2 regions of the Corynebacterium appendicis CIP 107643 genome follow, and region 2 is predicted to be linked to the other one. Evidence: riboswitches for the same ligand, from Rfam matches in the RefSeq annotation. Region 2 holds a riboswitch; the other holds the start of a gene.
The links. A riboswitch is a leader RNA that binds a small molecule or an ion and turns the genes downstream of it on or off. The one in region 2 is predicted to bind cyclic di-AMP.

Region 1: linked by a shared signal. The riboswitch ahead of CAPP_RS03060 (resuscitation-promoting factor Rpf1 domain-containing protein) and the one ahead of CAPP_RS07955 (C40 family peptidase) in region 2 are both predicted to bind cyclic di-AMP.

What each region holds. Positions count from the first base shown of each region.
Region 1 covers NZ_CP046976.1:603,168-613,529, reverse strand. The annotation lists gene CAPP_RS03085 (NCS2 family permease) at 1-1,107, opposite strand, end outside; gene CAPP_RS03080 (DUF3027 domain-containing protein) at 1,244-1,969, opposite strand; gene CAPP_RS03075 (glutaminyl-peptide cyclotransferase) at 2,009-2,815, shown strand; gene CAPP_RS03070 (DUF2771 domain-containing protein) at 2,843-3,376, shown strand; gene CAPP_RS03065 (cold-shock protein) at 3,391-3,774, opposite strand; cyclic di-AMP (ydaO/yuaA leader) riboswitch at 4,102-4,268, shown strand; gene CAPP_RS03060 (resuscitation-promoting factor Rpf1 domain-containing protein) at 4,282-4,962, shown strand; gene CAPP_RS03055 (YeeE/YedE thiosulfate transporter family protein) at 5,046-6,470, opposite strand; gene CAPP_RS03050 (hypothetical protein) at 6,646-6,846, opposite strand; gene CAPP_RS03045 (helicase-associated domain-containing protein) at 6,900-8,963, shown strand; gene CAPP_RS03040 (FAD-binding and (Fe-S)-binding domain-containing protein) at 8,960-10,362, opposite strand, start outside.
Region 2 covers NZ_CP046976.1:1,616,614-1,626,975, forward strand. The annotation lists gene CAPP_RS07920 (protein kinase domain-containing protein) at 1-158, shown strand, start outside; gene CAPP_RS07925 (class II 3-deoxy-7-phosphoheptulonate synthase) at 188-1,576, opposite strand; gene CAPP_RS07930 (polyadenylate-specific 3'-exoribonuclease AS) at 1,637-2,155, opposite strand; gene CAPP_RS07935 (lysophospholipid acyltransferase family protein) at 2,152-2,904, opposite strand; gene CAPP_RS07940 (ROK family protein) at 2,913-3,902, opposite strand; gene CAPP_RS07945 (glycosyltransferase family 4 protein) at 3,999-5,150, opposite strand; gene CAPP_RS07950 (C40 family peptidase) at 5,157-6,152, opposite strand; gene CAPP_RS07955 (C40 family peptidase) at 6,461-7,201, opposite strand; cyclic di-AMP (ydaO/yuaA leader) riboswitch at 7,213-7,390, opposite strand; gene qcrB (cytochrome bc1 complex cytochrome b subunit) at 7,764-9,401, opposite strand; gene qcrA (cytochrome bc1 complex Rieske iron-sulfur subunit) at 9,401-10,362, opposite strand, start outside.

The DNA of each region.
Region 1 (10,362 bases), 1.0 Mb from region 2:
GATATTGGCCAAGCCGGTGCGTGCGCCGTCGGCGATGCCCGCGGAGGAATCGACGTAGACCGTGGCGGACGACGCGGAGCCCGCGCCGCCGACGATCGCGCCGAAGCCCTCGACGACAAGCGCCTTCTTCATGTCGGGAAGCTCACCCTTCTCGTCGGTCAGGCCGGCCTGGCGGCCGAGCGCTGTCATTGTTCCCATGGCGTCGAAGAAGTTGGCCAGCACCAGGGTGAACACCAGCAGGGACGCGGTGACAACGCCGATATTTGTGAAGGCGCCGACAATGTCGACTGCGCCGACGATGGAGAGGTCCGGAATGCCGCCGAAGGAGTCCGGCAGGCTCGGCACGGCGAGGTTCCAGCCAGTCGGGCCGTTATCCGCCGAGGAACCTGCGCCGGTGACTGCCTCGACGACCAGTGCGATGATCGTGTTGATCACGATGCCGATGAACAGGCCGCCCGGAATCTGGCGTGCCACCATGAAGCCGCAGATGAACAGGCCGAGGACGAACACGAACGTCGGCCAGGAGGCGATCGAACCGTTGATGCCTAGCTGAACCGGAACGGTGGTCATCGCCGCGTCCGGGATGCGGCGGACGAAGCCGGCGTCGACAAAGCCGATCAGCGAGATGAACATGCCGATGCCAACGCCGATCGCAGCCTTCATCGACGGCGGGATCGCGCGGAAGACGGCGGTGCGGAAGCCGGAGATGGCCAGGAGCACGATGATGATGCCGTCGACGACCACGAGGCCCATCGCCTGCGCCCAGGTCAGCCCCTCAGACCCCACCAGCGTGACCGCCACAAGAGTGTTCAGACCCAAGCCGGCGGCGATACCGAACGGGTAATTCGCCACGGCGCCGAACAAGATGCACATGACACCGGCCACCAGAGCCGTCGCCGCGGCTACCTGCGGAATGCCCAGCACGGTGCCGGCGGAGTCCTCGCTCGTGCCCAGGATCAACGGGTTGAGCAGGACGATGTACGCCATGGCGAAGAAGGTGACCACGCCGGCGCGCACCTCGCGTCCGACCGACGAGCCGCGCTCAGTAATATGGAAGAAACGGTCGAGACCGGAGGTTTCCCCTGCCTCTTTCGTCGTCTCGGCCACCTTGGTGGAACCGGACGGATTCGTCGTGTCACTCACTGTGATTCCCCTGACGTTTGCATGTCAATAACGGCAATAGCGTCCCACTGACAGCGCGAAAATCAAAATGACGCGGACAGGGAATCGGGCAGAACGGGAACTAATACAGGGGTTTTTCGTCGTCGAAAAGCGCGCTGCTCGGCGTGGCATCCTCGCTGTCGACCTTGGTCTCGGAGTGGGCTCCGCAGCCGTACACTGCGGAAACGACGTGGCCGTCGGCGGAATACTCGTTGGCGCAAATGCCGAAATTCTTGCCCACGGGCTCGGCCGCAGGAATGTAGAACGCGCAGGTCTTGCACTGCAGCGCAGCTTGGGACGCATGCTCGGAATTGGGGCCGAATTCCCCGCGGCGCCAGCGCTGCTTCGCCGCCTTCAGCCCGGCGGTGGTCAGGTACTGGTTCGTCTCCCGGCCGATGAAGACGACCGCATCCTTGGAGAAGGAATCGTCGGTGAGCCGCTCATCGTCCGGCGCGGGTTCCATGAGGTCGCCCGGGCCGAGGTCGCCTGGGCGGAGACGTTCGGTGTACGGCACCCAGTCCGGGGCTTGCAGCGCATCGCCCGACGGCGCGGGCACGAGCGCGACCTCGTTGACCGTGATGTGGTCGGATCCGGTGGCGCACGCCACGACCGCATTCCACTCCCACCCGGAGTATCCGGACACATTGGCCTTGAAGCGGTGGGTGGCCACGTTCGCGCTCAGGCCGACAACGCCGATGTGGTCGCCGACCTCACCGTGATCGAGCTCGAGCAACGCTTCGCGCGCGGTGTTCACGGCGCGGGCGCCGAGCAGCGGTCCTGCGTTCTTGTCGTTTCTTCTCCGGGGCACGCACCCCATTATGGCTGACGCTGTTGCAAGATAGGCCCTATGGTCGAATTCCCCCACGCCGCCGCGCTGTCGTCGTTGCTGACCGCCGTCGCCCTCCTCGCCGTCGGATGCAGCTCGACCGCGGCGCAACACGAGTCCGCCGGCACGGAGATGCTGACGGTCTCCGTCAAGGAGACGCTCCCCTTCGACGACACGAGCTTCACCCAGGGCCTCGAGGTCGCGCCCGACGGCACGCTCTACGTTGCCACCGGCATGGAGGGCGAGTCGCGCATCTACCGCACCAGCGCACAGGGCGAGGAGCTGGCCAGCGAGGACCTCGAGCCCGACTTCTTCGGTGAAGGCATCACGCGCGTCGGGGACCACCTGTGGCAGCTGACCTGGCAGAACAACACCGCCATCAAGCGCGACGCGGACACGCTCGCCGAGCTCGAGCGCACCTCCTTCGACGGTGAGGGGTGGGGTCTGTGCCACCGCCAAGACGCGAACGAAGTGATCTTCTCCGACGGCACCGCGGAATTGCGCCGCATGGATCCGGACACGCTCACCGAACGCGAGCGCTTCACCGTCACCCGCGGCGGCCAACCGCTCGAGGGCATCAACGAGCTCGAATGCGTCGGCGACGATATTTACGCAAATATTTTCACCACGACGGACATCGTGCGCATCGATGCGGAGACAGGAAGCGTCGAGGCGCTTATCGACGCCTCCGCTGTCCCCAACAACGCCTCCCCCGATCCGAACCACGTTCTCAACGGCATCGCGTTCATCCCGAACAGCGGCAACGAGTTCTACTTGACCGGCAAGCGGTGGCCGGACATGTACCGAGTCACCTTCGAACCGAAGTAGGAACCGCGCCAGTTAGACTGCATAGTCATGGTGGAAAGCAAGGCAGGAACATCCAAGACCGCGTTGACGGTGGCGGCTATCGCCATCGCCGTGATCGCCATTGCCGGCGGCCTCTACTTCTTCTTGAACTGGCAGGAGAACCGCCCCGCCACGCCGCCTGCCGAGATCGAGGTCGCAGCTCACGCCGACGGCGCCGATAAAGAGGACGAGGTGTCCGCCACCCCGTTCAGCGTCTGCGAATTCGGCGCGGAGTGCCCGGAGGGCGACATCGCGCGCGTCAACGCCGACGGCGCGGCGAATATCCGCATCACCGTTCCGGACGAGGTCGCCCAGCAGCAATGGTCGGTGCTGAGCATTTACGACGACCCAGCCGCCAATTCCGAGCGCACCTTCACCCCGGGCGAGGCCACCGAGGTGGACATCCCCGTGACCGCAGACAACGACGGCAACGACACCCACCTTGTCGTCATGGAGGTCTCCACCCTGCTTGTCGGTGCCGACGATAAAGGCGAAGAAACCCCCGTCGTGACCACATGGGCGTTCACGACGGAGGCTAAATAGTAGGCGCGGAGCGCTTAGACGTCGAGCTCCTTCGCGACGGCGCGGAGGATCTCCGCGATCTGGCGGGATTCCTTGCGCTCCGGGTAACGGCCTGCGTCGAGCGCCGGCTGCACCTGCGTCTCCAGCATGGACATCACGTCTGCGAGCATGCTGCCCAGCTCCTCCGGCTTGCGGCGGTGCACCGGGCGGCGGCGCGGCTCGTCGAGCACCCTCACGCGGAGCGCCTGCGGGCCACGGCGGCCAGCGGCGAAATCGAACTCAATTCGCTGCCCCGGGAAGAGCTCGTCGATGCCCTCGGGCAGGACATTCTTGCCCACGTAGACGTCTTCGTCCCCCGGGTTAGAAGCGAAGCCGAAGCCCTTGTCGGCGTCGAACCACTTCACTTTTCCTACTGGCATGCGCGATCACACCCTCGATAATCGAAAGAATTCAAAGGTAACAGTGTAGCGCCACCACTCCCCACCGCCTAGTCCCCCATTCACGACACGCAGACGGCAACGGTTGTGCGACAGGTCACGAAACCAAGATTACCGCAGGTAACCAAGCATAAAACACAACGAGCACTAATCACATTCTTCACACGCATCACAAATCGTGCCGAGAACGTGACTCAATCGTTATAAACGGATACAGTTCTTGCCATGCCCCGAACGCGGGCGTGACCTTTTAACGCTGCCAGCCACGTTCAGTTTTGTCCGGCTGGCATGAAATACGACGCAAGTGCACAAGTACATAGGACAAAAGCGGGGGACCCACCCAGCACAGCGTGAAACGCGCGAGTGCACCGCGGAGCGAGCTCCGCTTGGGGTGAAGCCGCCGTCTGGGCGGCCAGGTGATTCAAACCTCAGCCTGAACCCGACAGCTCACCTCGCAGACGTAGAACAAGAGAGGAAACACACCCCACTATGGGACGTCACAGCAAGCAGAACCGTAACCTGTCCACCAAGGTCGCCGCTGGCGCAACCGCCGCCTTGGCCACCACCGCGCTGATCAGCCCGATCGCCTCCGCTGCCCCGGATTCCGACTGGGACCGTCTCGCACAGTGCGAGGCCGGCGGCAATTGGCACATCAACACCGGTAACGGCTACTACGGCGGCCTGCAGTTCAACGCCGGCACCTGGCGCGCTTACGGCGGCAACGAGTTCGCTCCGCTGCCGCACCAGGCAACCCGTGAGCAGCAGATCGCTGTCGCTGAGCGCACTCTCGCCGGCCAGGGCTGGGGCGCATGGCCGGCATGCTCCGCCCGTCTGGGCCTGAACTCCGCTCCGACCCCGCGCAACGTCTCCGCCAACAAGCCGAAGCCGGCTGCCGCTCCGAAGCCGGCCGCTAAGAAGAGCACCGAGCTCGAGGTCGACGCTGTCTACTCCTCCATCACCCGCGAGCTGAACAACCGCGGCATCGCCGTCCCGGCCAGCGTCACCGCGACCTACAAGGCCAACCGCAACGACTACAACGCGTTCTACGTTGCCAACAAGCCGCTGGTCGACGCTGTCCTCGCCGGCGACACCCAGGCCATCGCCTCCGCCATCCAGTCCAACGTCAACGACTACGTCTCCGATCTGAAGACGCAGTACATCGGCGGCTAATCGCTTTTAGCAGGACGGCAAGAGCGCCCACCCCTCGCGGGGCGGGCGCTCTTTTCCTATGCAGACGCTAGCTGGACTCAGTTCTAGTCCGCGGCATCCTTGACAACGGTGATCTGCCAGCCAGCATTCTGGTTCTGCACGAAGTCCTTCACGCCGTGGCCGTCATCGGCGGCCCACTGCGGGATGGACTCGGTCGCCTGGGTGCAGTCGAAGTCGATGATTAGCTCTTCGCCCGGATCGAGTTCGGACATCGCCTGCTTCGCCTCAATCAGCGGGAACGGGCAGACATCGCCGAGGGTGTCCAGGATGTAGCGGCCATTACCGAGCGGACGGGCCGTGGTGTCCTGCTTCGGCTTCGTCTTCAAACCGACGCCGCCGGAAGCGGAGACGATATTGAACTTCGGCGCCTCCTCGACCTCCGATTCGCGCGGTTCGACGCCGGCAAGCTGCGGGTCGCTGATGGACTCGTCGGTGGTGTACACGCCGGAATCCTGAGCAGCCCCCTGCTTCACGCCGGACGGCTTCAGCCACAGCTTCGCACCGACGAAGACACCGAGAGCGATGAAGGCTGTGGCGACCCAGCCCTGGTAGCTGAACAGCGACGTCTGAACCATGCCGTTCCCGACGGTGCAGCCGCCGGCCAGGGACGCGCCGACACCCATGCCGATGCCGCCGATGATCGCGCGGACGGACGTGCGGCCGTCCGGAACGCGGACACGGAATTCGCCGGAGACCTTCGCGGCGATGTAGGAGCCGACAAGGATGCCCAGAACCAGCAGGGTGCCCCAGTTGAGATACTCGGCCTCACCCGTGGTGATGTAGCTCATCAGGTGCGCAGACGGGGTGGTGATGCTCAGGCCGGTATTGCGGCCGGTCGCCGCGGACAGCGGCCACGCCAGCACACCGAGCAGGCCGATGACGGCGCCGACGGTGTACGGGTGCAGCGGCTTGCGGTACCACGGCTGCTCCAGGGTGACTTTCGGCTTCGCGGCGTCGCGGGCGAGGAAGCGCTGCGCGACGTAGGCAGTAACGAGAGCGAATGGAATCGCAAACCACCACACGGAAATGCCGAATGTCTGCGGCAACGTGGTCCAGCCGGTGTCCCATTCCTTCAGCTTGTCATTGAAGCCGGAGAGGAAGCCGCTCTTCATGGCGGACGCGGACAGACCGTAGAACAGCAGCGCGAACCAGGAGCCGACCAAGCCTTCGCCAGAGCGGTACCACGTGCCCGAGGCGCAACCGCCGGCGAGAATGATCGCGAGACCGAAGATGAAGCCGCCGAGCGCGACAGCAAGCGGCGCGAAGGTGCGGTACTCCGGTGAGATGACGCCGAGCGACGTCAGGGCCGCAAGACCAATGGCGTGGACAGCGATGACGATGAAGAACGCGACAAGGCCGCGTCCCTGCTTCTGCAGGAAGACATCGCGCATCATGCCTGTCACGCAGAATCGTCCGCGCTGCATGACGATGCCCAGGGCGGTACCGACCGCTAAACCGGTCAAAATCATGGAATCCTCCAGTGCGTTTAATAAGGTGCGAATGCACTGGGGAGTCTACAACCTATGAACCAACTAGTCTAGGTTCGCCGCATCAGACTAAACCGGTCGGTCTATTCACCCAGAAAAAGAAAACCGCGCAACGCCTCAGTATCGAAGCATTGCGCGGCCGAAAAGCTACAGCGACTTACTGCGCGGTGTTGACGCGCAGCGTGTTGTGTACGTAACCGGTTTCCTCCCACGGACGGGGCAGAATCAGGTCGTTGCCGAAGGGGCTGTTGGCGCCCGTGAGCTTGGAGGAAATCTCCGTCACCGGGTGGCCGTTACCCGGGGTGTGCGCAGGCCACGCCGGGTTGATCTGGGTGATGTTGTCAACGTCTTGAGCCATGAACATCATTCTTTCACGTCACCGCCTGAAACGCACGTAAACTCACCCCCGCAATGAATTCCTTCACCCGTTCGCTCACCGCACTCGACGACGACGCGCTGCGCCGGCTCATCACCGCCCGGCCAGACGCGTTCTTTCCCGCGCCGCCGCAGATCGCTTCCCTGGCAACGCGCCTCGCGCTTCCAGGGTCGATTGCACGAGCTTTACGACGCTTGACCGCCCCCGATCTTGCTCTTCTCGAGCGCTTAGCGGATGCCGGGGCAGAATTCGATCCGTACGATGCCGCTGGCGAGGCCGCGGAAGGGAAACTCGACAACCTCCGCGCGCATGCGCTCGTCTTCGGAGGTGACGACGAGCTCCGCATTGCACCGGGGGTGCTCAGCGCCGTGCCCGCGGGCTGGCGCGTGACCGATCCGGTGCCGGACAATGTCGACGACCTCATCGCCGAAATTTCCGCGCCAGAGCGCAAGGTACTGGAGACGCTCGCCACCAACGGCGGCGTGGGCACCACCAAAGCCGCCGCCCCGGACGCGGATCCATCCACGCCGGTCGCCACACTCATCGCTAAGGGTTTGCTCGTCCGCGTCGATTCGAGCACCGTCCGTCTCCCCCGCCCGGTCCGAGATGTGCTGCGCGGCCACCCGCCGCGGACCTTCCCCATGACGCAGCCGTCCGCCCCAGACATCGATCAGGACAGGGTTGACACCGCAGCCACCACGCAGGGGCTCGACGCCGTGCGACAACTCCGCCAACTGATCACGCTGCTGCTCGCCGAGCCCGTCGCACTGAACAAGGACGGCTCTGTCGGCGTGCGCGCCCGGACGAACTTGAGCAAAGAACTCGGCTTCGACCCGGCATTACTGATCACCATCGGCGAATCCGCCGGGCTGATCGGCCGCGGCAATGTGGAGGACGCCGATGTTCTCGCCGCCACGAAAGATGCGCTCACGTGGTTGGACGCGACGCTGCCCGATCAGTGGGCGATCCTGCTCACCGGATGGGCCGCCTCCCCGTGGCGGACGGACAAGGACGAAAAGCTGCTCTCCCCGGAGATGCACTCCCCCGATGCCCGCGGCGCACGGTTGACCATCCTGCGCCAGCACGGCGACCCCGATCGTCTCTTCTACTTCGCTCCCCTGCCGGCCTCCCAGCTGCCACCGTCGTTCATTGACACCGTCATCGAGGAAGCCCGCTTCGTCGGCGCCCTGGATGCGACGCCCGCCGCATCAACACCGCTGACAGCTCTCCTCGACACTTCCGATATCGCCGCCGCCACACGTTCACTCGTGCCCGCCCCGGTGGACACACTCATCGCTCAGGCGGACATGACGGTGCTCGCGCCCGGACCGCTGGAGCCGGAGATGGGCGCATTCCTGGAGAGCATTGCGGAGCTCGAGTCCCCCGGCATGGCCAGCGTCTGGCGCATCACCGACGCCTCCGTCCGCCGCGGCCTGGACAGCGGGCTGACCGCCGACGAGATTCACGCCTGGCTGGATGACCACGTCATGGGCGAGGTCCCCCAGGGCATTGCATTCCTCATCGACGACACCGCCCGCACCCACGGCTCCATCCGCGCGGGAGCAGCAATGAGCTATCTCCGCAGCGCGGACCCGGCGCTGATCACGACGGCGGCCGAGAAGCTCAGCGGAATCATCCGCCCGCTCGCCCCCACCGTCGCGGTCTCGCAGCTGCCGCTGCCGAAGCTCATGGACGCCCTGCGCAAAGCGGGCCTGCAGCCCACCGCGGAAGACGAGACGGGCGCACAGTTGAATATGGCGCCCGAACCGGCGCTCGTTCCGGCCACGCCGTCGCACCTGCCGCGCCCGACCGCCGTCACCGACGAACAGGCCGACCAGATCATTGCCCGCCTACGCTCCGAGGTCCCCGGTACGCACCCCGCGCCGGCACCCGCCGGCGACACCATCGAGGTGCTCCGCGCGGCGGCGCGCGGCAGGCGCCAAGTCACGCTGGGCTACGTGGACAAGAACGGCCGAGGGCAGACACTCACCGCCCTGCCGCTGTCCGTGTCCGCCGGGCAGGTCGACGCGCACGTCGCCGCCACCGACGCTGTGGTGCGCATCGCTCTGCCACGCATCACCAAGGTCGTGATGGCTTAGCGGCTCACGCGCTCCAGCACCTCGAGGACGTGCTCGTAATCCTTGCCCGTCGCGGCGGTCAGGCCCAGCTCGCAGGTGCGGTTGGACGAGGCGTGGCACTCGGCACCGAATTCGGCGACTTCCTCCGCTTCGCGCTTCGTGGCGGCCTGGGTCAGCTCCGGGTGGAGCATGCCGCGGTCACCTGCATAGCCGCAGCAGTTCCACTCCCGCGGCACATTGACTGTCTCGGCGGCGGCAGCGGCGACCTGGGAGAGGTCGTCGATAAGCGAAAGGTGCTTGGCCGAGCACGTCGGGTGGATCGTGATCGAATCGATCTTGTTGGACACCTCGAGCTTGTCCACCACCTTGTCGTTGACGAACGCGACGGCGTCGATGACAGTGATGCCGATGGTCTCGGCCATGTCCTGGAAACCGTGCGTGCAGCTGGCGGCGTCGACGATGACGGGCAGGCGGCCGCCGTCGGTGGCGGCAATGAGCTCGTCGTTGACGCGGCGCTGCATAATATCGTGGCCGGTGGCCATGCCCTTCGACGCCCACGGGGTCCCGCAGCACATGCCGTCGATGCCTTCCGGCACGACGAGGGCCAGCCCGGCGCGCTCGACGAGTTTCGCGAATGCCGCGGACGCGCCGATGCCCTCGCCCTGCGGGCCGAACATGGAGTTCACGCAGGCGGGCACGAACACGCCGACGGGCTCTGCGTTCGGGTCGCCGATGCGCGTGCCGAACGCCTTGGAGCGGGAAACTCCCCCCTTGGTCAGCTCCGGCCGGTAGGACGGTACGGTGTCCTCACCGACGAGCGCGCGGGCGACGTCGGTGACCTTCTCCACCAGCGAAGCGGGCAGGTAGTGCGCGCCGGTCAGCGCGGTGGAGGCGAGCTTGTTACCCGGCCCCCACGCCTTCGCGGCGGCCGCCCAGCCGGCCGACTCCACGGCGCCGGCCTGGCCGCGGCGCAGGGACTTGATGAACTTGCCGGTGTCAATGCCCACCGGGCACGCGGTCACGCACATGGAGTCGACGGCACAGGTGTCGATTCCCTCGTACTGGTATTCTTTATCGATGTGCTTGACCAGCTCGGTGTCGCCGTCCTTGATCGCCTGGGCACGAGCTCGGCGGACGACGATGCGCTGGCGCGGGGTCATGGTGAGATCCCGCGACGGGCAGACCGGTTCGCAGTAGCCGCATTCCACGCACGAGTCGATCTCGTCTTCGACCTGCGGGTTGAGCTTGAAATTCTTCATGTGCTCGCGCTCGTCGTCGGTGATGATCACGCCCGGGTTCATCACTCCGCGCGGGTCGGCGGCGCGCTTGAGCTCCACCATGACCTCGTAGAGCTCGTCGCCGTACTGGCGGCGCACATACGGCGCCATGACACGGCCGGTGCCGTGCTCAGCCTTGAGGT
Region 2 (10,362 bases):
CGGAGCAGCCGCCGGTGGAGACGAACCGTTCGGCGGCGGCCATGGTCGTGGCTCTCCTACTCATAACAGCAGCCACCGCAGCAGTCGCTGTCGGTGGCTGGTGGTTCGGCTCCGGAGCCTACGGGGAGATCCCCGAGGTCCTCCGGATGGCTGAGTAGAGCGGGGACACCCCCGCTTTCAGACTCTGCTAGTTGCGGAGCATCTCCGCGACCAGGAACGCGAGTTCGAGGGCCTGCTCAGTGTTCAGGCGCGGGTCGCACGCGGACTCGTAGCGGCCCGGCAGGTCGATGTCGGTGATGTCCTGCGCGCCGCCGAGACACTCGGTAACGTGCTCGCCGGTCAGCTCGATGTGGATGCCGCCCGGGTGGGTGCCCAGGTGGCGGTGCACCTCGAAGAAGCCCTGGACCTCATCGATGATCTTGTCGAAGTGGCGGGTCTTGTAGCCGTTCGACGCGGTGAAGGTGTTGCCGTGCATCGGGTCGGACTGCCAGACCACCTTGTGGCCGGAACGCTCCACGGCATCGACGATGCCCGGCAGAACCTCGCGGACATTCTCGTGGCCCATGCGAGCCACCATGGTGAGACGGCCCGGCTCGCGGTTCGGGTCGAGCTTCTCGGCGTAGGCGACAGCTTCCTCCGGCGTGACCTTCGGTCCGAGCTTGATGCCGATCGGGTTGTCGATCAAAGCGGCGAAGTTGACGTGGAAGTCCTCCATGCCGCGGGTGCGCTCACCGATCCACAGCTGGTGCGCGGAGAGATCATAGAGCTTGGTGTCGCCTGTCTCGTTCTCAGCGAGACGGAGCATCGCGCGCTCGTAGTCGACAAGGAGTGCCTCGTGGGACGCGTAGATCTCGGAGGTGCGCAGCTCACGGTCGTTCACGCCGCAGGCATCCATGAAGTGGAGCGAGCGGGTGATCTCGCGGGACAGCGCCTCGTAGCGCGCGCCGGCGGCGGAATTGGCCACGAACTCGCGGTTCCACGCCTCGACGCGGTAAAGGTCAGCCGTGCCGGAGGTGGTCAGCGCACGGACCAGGTTCATCGCCGCGGACGAGTTCGCGTACGCGCGGATCATGCGGGCCGGGTCGTGGCGGCGGGATTCCTCGGTCGGCTCCACACCGTTGACGATGTCGCCGCGGTAATTCGGCAGGCCGTTCCCGTCCAGGTCGGAGGAGCGCGGCTTGGCATACTGCCCGGCGATACGCGCCAGCTTCACCACCGGAGTCGATGCACCGTAGGTCAGCACGACTGCCATCTGCAGCAGGGTCTTAATGTTGGCGCGGATGTGCGGCTCGGTGTTGGACTCGAAAGTCTCGGCGCAGTCACCGCCCTGCAGCAGGAAAGCTTTGCCCTTAGCCACGTCGGCAAGCTGGCTCTTCAGCTTGTGGATCTCGGGAGCCACCACCACCGGCGGGACAGACTCGAGAATCTTGCGCACATACAAGGACGAGTTCTCATCCCATGACGGCTGCTGCTTCGCATCGCGGGAGATGGCGTCCTGGAACGCCTCGTTGATGTCTCCCGGCAACGGCGGCAGATCGGGCAACACTTCTTTGGGGATGTCTACAGTCCAACTCACCCCTTAACTTCTAGCACGTTTGGTGCGCCGTACCTAGCGAAAGTGGGAAATGAGCTTGGCTTATTCTCCCCGCGAGCTCGCGTGGCCACGACGATCGAGGGGCAGCGAGCGCGCGCAGATCTTGAATTTAAGGAGATTATGGCGCGCGTCGACAAGCGCGTCATGGTTGCCGTTGGGTGCGGGAGGAAGCGTCGGGCGGCCCGCCATATCCCAGTACTGGCGCAGCTCGCGGGTGTAGCGCGGCATCTCCTTCGGGAATTTGGCCATATCGCCCCACAGCTGCGCCAGGACGACATGATCGTACGCGCCCACCCACGCCCACAATTCGGGCTTGGAATCGGCGGCGGTGAGGAACGCGAAGACCTCGTCGCGGATCTTCTGTTTCGGCTTCCACTCGGGACGCTGCGGGTTGGGCAGCTTCTCCAGGACGTTTTCGCGCACCCAAGGATTCGCGCGCGAGGCATCGAAATCGGTGGACACGGCGTAGTATTCGCGTCCGTCCTCGGCGACGATGCCGATGGAGATCAGCTCGATTGTCGTGCCGTCCTCGATGAACTCGGTGTCGTAGAAGTACCTCACTGCATGTTCTGCCAGTCAGGCTCCGTGCCCTCCGGGTATCCGTTGCCGGCCTCGAGCGACTTCTTCACGTCACCGGCGTACGCGTCGACGTATTCGTAGCCGGACAGCTCGACGAGGCGCTCCATGAAGAAGTCGGTGAACGGGCGCCATACTGCGGAATCGTTCGGCTCGTACCCGTTATCGCGCGCCCACTGGTGCGGGTCGACGGGCTCGCCGATCTTCACGCGCACCTTTGCCGGGCGCGGAATCCAAGAGCCGATCGGGTTCGCGTTGCGGGTGCCGATCATGGCGACGGGAATGCACGGCACTCCGGACTCCATGGCTACGCGCGCCATACCGGTCTTGCCCTTGTAGATTCGGCCGTCCGGGGAGCGGGTGCCCTCCGGGTAGATGCAGAACAGGTCGCCTTTGTCGAAGACGTCCTGGGCGACCTCGAGCAGGTGCGCGCCGGCATCCTTCGCCTGACGGTCGATGGGCACCTGGCCCACAGAGGTGAAGAAGAATTTCTGGATGCGACCGACCACGCCCGGCGCAGTGAAGTACTCCTGCTTCGCCGGATGCACGAGCTGGCGCGGGCACACGAGCGGGAAGTAGAAGGAATCCATCACTGCCTGGTGGTTGGACACCATGAGTGCGGGGGCGCCTTCCGGCGGGATGTGCTCGAGCCCTTCAGTTTCGGGGCGGTTCCAGATCCGCAGCCACGGCCCGATCAGGATGTACTTGAAAAACTTGTACCACTTGTTGTTCATGTTTCCTTCTAAACCATGTTTCGGGCCAAATCAGCAACGCCAATCATACCTGCCTGCGCGCCGAGCTCAGCGGTTTCGAGACGCGGAGTGGGACGGAAGCCGGATCCGACGACACCGGAGTTCATGCCCGTGCGGGCAGTATCCATGAACAGGTCCGCGTCCTGGCTCACTCCCCCGCCGAGCACGATGAGCTCCGGGTCTAAAACATCACACACAATCGACAGGCCCTGCCCGAGCCACTGCGCGAAATGGTCCATGGTGGCCAGCGCGAGCGCGTCGCCGGAACGTGCGGCGGCGACGACATCGTTGCCCGACGCACGCTTATCGACGACGCGCCGGTACAGCCCGCACCCGTCGAACCCGCCGCGTTCTGCGATCTCTACAGCAGTATCCACGAGCGCTGTGCCGGAAGCGTAGCGCTCGAGGCAGCCCCGTTTGCCGCAGGAGCAGGCGCGCCCGCCGGGCACGACGGTCAAATGCCCGAATTCGGGCGCTGTGCCGAACGAGCCGCGGTAAATCTCCCCGTGGTGCATGAGCGTGGCGCCGATGCCTGTGCCCACGGCGAAAAGCACCCATGTGTCGGCATCTTTCGCGGCACCGAAGCGGTATTCGCCCCACGCCGCCGAATTAGCGTCGTGTTCCAAGCGCACAGGCAACTCGAGCTCTTCCTGCAGGATATCGCGCACAGGAGCGTTGTCTTTCCAGGGCAGGTGTGGCGCGAAGCGGACGACTTCGCAGGCCGGGTCCAAAAAGCCTGCGGCCGCGACGCCGACGGCGCTGACGGAATGCTTGCGGCGGAGTTGCTCCACCAGCTCCACGATGGCGTGGACGAGGCTGTCCTCGTCTTCCGGCGTGTGGGTGGACACCGTGTCCAGCACCGTGCCCGACGCATCGACTACTCCTGCGCGGGTGTTCGTGCCGCCAATGTCGAATCCGATGGTGAGCGGAACAGCGCTCGGGTCGCTTTCAGCGGTTTCGGCGCGGTTGTGCGTAGGCATGAGTCAATATTCTAGCCCCGGCAGTTCGGGTCCTATATTTCCTCTGCTATTCCGTCTGCGTATAACCCGATACTCGCTGTGTCTCTCGTCTCTCCTTTACACAGCTCCCGGGGGCTCAAGGAGATCCGCGAGGCGCTGCCCCAGCACGTTCCAGGAGAAGTGCTCTCCCACGAACGCGCGTCCGGCTTCGCCCATTGCGGCGCGCCGCTGCAGGTCCCTCAAAAGCTCGATCACTGCTGCGGCGATCTCGTCTGTGTCGTTGCCGTCGGCGACGATCCCGGAAGCATCCGTCACCGTCTCAGGCGCGCCGCCGGAATTACCGGCGATGACGGGCACACCGCACGCCTGGGCCTCGAGGTAGACGATGCCTAGGCCCTCGACGTCGAGACCTCCTCCCCTCGTGCGGGCCGGCATGGCCATGATGTCTGCGGCGGCGACGACATCGCGCATCTGCTCCCGCGGCAGGCGGCCGAGAAAGTGCACGTCGCTGGCGACCCCGTGCAGGTGCGCCAGTTTCCGCAGTTTCGGCTCGTAGTTTCCCTCCCCCACGACAACGAGAGAAGCGCCAGGAACGGCGGCCTGCACACGCGGCCAGCATTCGATCAACCGGTCCTGCCCTTTCCGCGGCACGAGGCGCGAGGCCACCACGACGAGTGGGCCGGCCCCGAGTCCGTGCCTGCTGCGCGCGGCGGCCCGCTGCTCAGGAGCAGCTGGACGGAAGAAGTCGGTGTCCACTCCAGACGGCAGGGGGACGAAGTCTGCCCTGTCCCCGAACGCAGAATGAAATCGGCGCAGCGTGTATTCGGAGATATAGGTGACTGCGTCGGCGGCATTGCCGATGCGGCGCAGCACCTGGCGTGCGCCCGGCACCATCGACCAGCCGACCTCATGGCCGTGGGTGGTGGCGACGATCTTCTTCGCTCCCGCTTTCCGCGCCGCTGGCGCCATCACGGCCAATGGCGCGGCCGCACCGAACCAGACGGTGGTGATGCCGTGCTGGGCAATCAGCTCGTGCATGCGGCGCACCGTCGCCGGAGTCGGAAGCATCACCGAAGCGGGCCAGCGGTGGACGGTGTAGCTCAACGTGGCGTCGTAAAGCGATGCTTCCTGCTCGTCTTGCGTGGAGGCGAAGACGACGAGCGACCCGCTGCCGCGTAGCCGGACGAATTCTTCCGCAAAATCCCGCAGATACGACTGAATCCCGCCGACGGTGGGCGGGAAATCATTCGTGACGAGGAGTGTGGTCATGCCCCTCTAGTAACGGACAGCGCCCTGAACAGGCATGGAGTTCATCGGGACGACCTGGACCGGGATGCCGTAGTCCGACGCGTGGACCACCTGGCCGTTGCCGACGTACATCCCCACGTGGGTCACGCCCGGGTAGTAGCCGATGATGTCGCCCGGCTGAAGCTCAGACAACGGCACCGACGTGCCACCCGCGAGCTGGGCGCTGGACGTGCGCGGAATCGACTTGCCGTTCTGCTGGTACGCCCAGTACATCAGGCCGGAGCAGTCGAACTGGTTCGGACCGGCGGCACCCCAACCGTACGGGGATCCGATCTTGGACAGTGCGGCACCGACAACACCGTTCGCGTTCGCCGACGGCGGGACGTCGAGCGCCACCGGGCCATTCTTGGACTCCCAACGGGAACGCTGTTCCGGCGTGAATGCGTCAACACGTTTCTCCACGTCCTTGACCTGGCCGTCCAACTCGCGGCGTTCCCGCTCGAGCTTCTTGCGCTGGCCCTCCAACTCGGACTGGCGGTAATTCGCCACTGCCACCGCGATATTCGCGTCGGTCGCCCGCTGGGCGGCGACCTGGTTCAGCTTCTGCGACTCGTCGAGCATGCGCTGCGCAGAGCGGGACAGCGAGCCGAGGTACGCAGCGCGGTCGATTGCTTCCTGCGGGTTGGCGGACTCGAGCGCGTTCACGTTCGCGTCGTTGGAGAGGTTGCGATACTGGACGCGCGCCTGGTAGTCCACGTCGCCCTGAGTTCTATGTTGGGCTTTGGAAGCCTTGCGGGCGGCACGCTGTACTTCTTCGGCGGTCTTCTTCAGCGCCTTTACCTCGCGCTCACCCTTAGCGATGTTGTCCTCGATCTCCTTGACCTCTTCCGCCTTCGCGGTGGCCTTCTCGGAGATCTTCTCCATCTCCTTGATCAGGTCGTTGCCCTCGTCGGCATGCGCGGGCACAGCGACGCCGCCGAACGCGACAGCCACCGTCACCAGACCGGCGGCAGCGGAAGTCATAGTGAAGCGGCTGAGGCCACGGGAGCTCAGAGGGGAAGCAGCGCGGTCGATGCCCATGTCGGGAACCTCTACTTTCAAAAACACAGACGCACCCCCCGTTGAAAAGGGGGCACAGCGAAGGATCTATGAGGATTACAAACTTGTAACAAAGTTAATCGGCGGGAGGCCCCCGGTCAAACGCCCAGAACACTTATTTTCCGGAACATCTAACCCTGTGACCACAGTGAATATTGAGAAAAAGAACCGGCCGCGGACATCCCGTTGTTTTAGGGGGCCGCGGCCGGTTGAGCACTGAGAGCTCGTGACGCTTAGAAGCGCACTGCCGAGTGGATCGGCATGTAATTCAGCGGGCGGTAGCTCACCGGGGTACCGGAGTTCAGCGCGTCGATGATCTGGCCGTTGCCGGCGTAGATACCGACGTGGGACGCGCCACTGTAGTAAACGACGATGTCGCCGGGCTGCAGGTCCGAGATAGCGACGTTGCGGCCTGCGGAAGCCTGCGCACCGGAGGTACGCGGAATCTGCTTGCCAGCCTGGGCGTAGACCCAGGAGGTGAAGCCAGAGCAGTCGAAGGCGTTCGGCCCGGCGGCACCGTAGACGTACGGGGAGCCGATCTTGGATTTGGCGATGGACACGATGCGGTCACCCTGGGACTGCTGCGGCTTCGGGGCAGCCTTGGTGACAGCGCGGTACTCGGTCTGAGCCGGTGCCGGGGCGTACTTCGCCTCGACGCCGTTGATCCAGTCGCTGAAGCCCGGGACATTATTGACTCCCGGAACATTCTTCACTGCGGTGATGGCAGCGCGGACATCAGCATTCTTGTCTGCCTTGCCGGCGAGGGACGGGATCCACTGCTCGATGCCCGGGACGCTAGCAATGCCCGGGACGTTCTCGATGCCCGGAACCTCGGCAGCGATGCCGGTGTTCGGGACCTTGACCTGAGCCGCTTCTGCGGTGGCCGGTGCGAAAAGGGTTGCACCCGCGACGAGCGCGGAGGCGGTAGCGATGCTGCGCTTTGCAGTCGCGTTGTGGCGGCGGTGCTTAGCCATGGACAATCTCCAATATCTTCCAGTGACGCCTACCGGGTTAGCTGTCGGGTTCGGTGCAGGAATTCACCTCGGGTTGCTCCGGCACGCTCTACGCGCGCTCCTTGCTTCCCTTTCACCCCAGGAAACGTTCTCGGTTCCCCGGCTTCCATTCCCGCCATGGGGCGAAATGGAATTCGGCTTAGTGTTCTGATGTCTTATCGCTTGCGCCTCTGTGGCCGCAAGGTCTCAGATAGGTTACGAAATGGACACGGACGTTGTCTAGCGACGCGCCCGTTATCGTTTCGTAATCTTTCTCGGCGTCCAGATTATCGGACATTATATGTTCTGAACGTTTAACTGGGAAATTATCTATCATCGCGGCTTTTTCAGCTGACCAGCACAGATAGGAACGGTAAATGCAATCGGGAGGGCTCTTTCGCGAGTCACGGAGACGGCGCAAATAAAACTGTGACACTCGCCACACTGTTACAAAAACGCTATAAACAAGAGGAAACCCCCTCTCCCACCCCGGTTCAGTTCCGGGTGGTCAGGAGAGGGGGTTTTAACCGCGTGCGTTTAGCGCTTACTTGCGCTTGCGCTCGATGGCGCCCGCGTCACGGTCGGAGGCACCCTTCTCGGCCTCGAGGGCACGGAGGGTCTCAATCTCCTCGTGGTGGTTGGCGCGCTTGATCTCGTTACGCTTGGCGGTGATCGAAGGATCATCCGGCGAGAAGATACCGGAGGTCTCCGAATCTGCGTAGCCGAGTTCGTTGAGCTGCTTCGGCACTCGTGCACCGGCGTACTCCAGCGGGATCTGGTGGCCGTCGGCGTCGACCGGACCCAGCGGCTGGTGGACTCCGACAAAGGCGCCGTTCGGCAGCTTCTGGATGACACCGGTCTCAAGGCCGTGCTCCAAGACCTCACGGTCGCTGCGCTGAAGACCCACGCAGATGCGGTACGTGATGAAGTACGCGAGCGGCGGCAGAACAATCAGACCGATACGGCCGATCCAGGTCATCGCGTTCAGCGAAATCTGGAAGTGGTACGCGAACAGGTCGTTACCACCGGACAGCGTCAGCAGCAGGAAGAAGACCAGGCCCATGACGCCGATGCCGGTGCGGACCGGAACATCGCGCGGACGCTGAAGCAGGTTGTGGTGGGCGTCGTCGCCGGTGACCTTCTTCTCGATGAACGGGTAAGTCAGCAGCAGGACCACCATGATGCCGGCCATCAACGCCACCCAGAACACGCCCGGGATGGTGTAGTTGCCGAGGTAGAGTTCCCACGCCGGCATGACACGGGCGGCACCATCAGTCCACAGCATGTAGATATCCGGCTGGGAACCAGCGGAGACCTGCGACGGGTTGTACGGGCCGATATTCCAGATCGCGTTAATGGTGGTGACACCAGCCATCAGTGCGAGAACACCGAAGACCAGCATGCCGAAGCCCACGGCCTTCACGGCGAAGACGGGCATGATTCGGATACCGACAACATTGTTCTCGGACCGGCCCGGTCCCGGGAACTGGGTGTGCTTCTGGAACCAGACGAGCAGCAGGTGCGCCGCGATGAGTGCAAGGATGATGCCCGGCAGGATCAGCACGTGCAGGATGTAGAAGCGGTCCAGCATGAGGTCCGACGGGAAGTCGCCGCCGAACATTGCCCAGTGCAGCCAAGTGCCGATGATAGGCAGACCGACGATGATGGCGGACATGATTCGCAGGCCGACACCGGAGAGCAGGTCGTCCGGCAGCGAGTAGCCCATGAAGCCCTCAGCCATGCCCAGCAGGATCAGGGTCACGCCGATGATCCAGTTAGCCTCACGCGGGCGACGGAATGCGCCGGTGAAGAAGATGCGGAGCATGTGGGCGAACATCGCCATCATGAACATCAGGGCGGCCCAGTGGTGCATCTGCCGGACAAAGAGACCGCCACGGACCTCAAAGGAGATGTCCAGTGCCGTCGCGTATGCGCGCGACATCTCCACACCGTTGAGCGGCAGGTAGCCACCGTCGTAGATGACCTTGGTGATAGACGGGTCGAAGAACAGGGCCAGGTAGACACCGGTCAGCAGCAGGATGATGAAGCTGTACAGCGCCATCTCACCCAGCATGAAGGACCAGTGGGTCGGGAAGACCTTGTTCAGCTGCGGGCGCAGCGCGCCCGAGATAGTGAACCGCGAGTCAGCGTTGTCCGCGGCTTGCGCCAATTTGGTACTCATTATGACTTACGCTCCCAGAATGCCGGGCCGACGGGCTCAATGAAGTCCCCGCGGGCGATGAGGTAACCGTCTTCGTCGATTTCAATAGGCAGCTGCGGCAGAGCGCGGGCCGCCGGGCCGAAGACCGGCTTGCCGTGCTCCAAAGCATCGAACTGCGATTGGTGGCACGGGCACAGAATGCGGTTGGTCTGCGCCTCGTAGAGAGAGGTTGGGCAACCGATGTGGGTGCAGATCTTCGAGTAGGCGTAGTAATCGCCGTAGTGGAAGTCTTCCTGCCCCTCGCGCTCGACAACCTTGGCCGCGTCGGAGGAACGCAGACGGATCAGCATGACTGCATTGCGCGGGCCGTGAATCGAGTGCATGTGGTTCTCGTACACGTCGCGCTCGGCGTCGTACTTGTCGCCGTCGTTGACATCCTCTTCGAGGAGGGGGAAGACCGTCTCCATCGAAGCGGCGTCCAGATCCTCCGGGCGCATGCGCACCAGACGGGAGACACCAGCGGTGCTGTAGTGCTTGCCGGCATCGGTGTCGTGCAGCTCGGCAATCGCGGAGGTGTCGCGGCCGAGGTACAGCTTCTTGCCCTCGCGAGCCAGGGACCAGCCCTGGGTCCACAGGGTGCCGTCGCCGTTGTAATTCATCTGGTGACGCACGCGCCACGGGTTCTTGATGATGCCGCCGAGCGGGGCGATGATGACCAGGCCGGCCATAAGGCCAGCGCCCCCCAGGAGGCCCTTCATGACATTACGACGGCCGAGAGTGGAGGTCTGCCATGCGTCATTCAGCAAAGCCGTCGTGGTGCGGCGGTCAAGCTCGGAGGAACGGCCGTCGTGGCGGCGCTGAACCGCGATCTCCTCTGGGATGAACTTCTTGACGTACTGAACAATCGCGACACCGAGCGCGATCAGGGACAGACCGGAGGTCAGACCCAGCAGCGGGGTGTAGAGGCTGAAGAGGCCCAGGC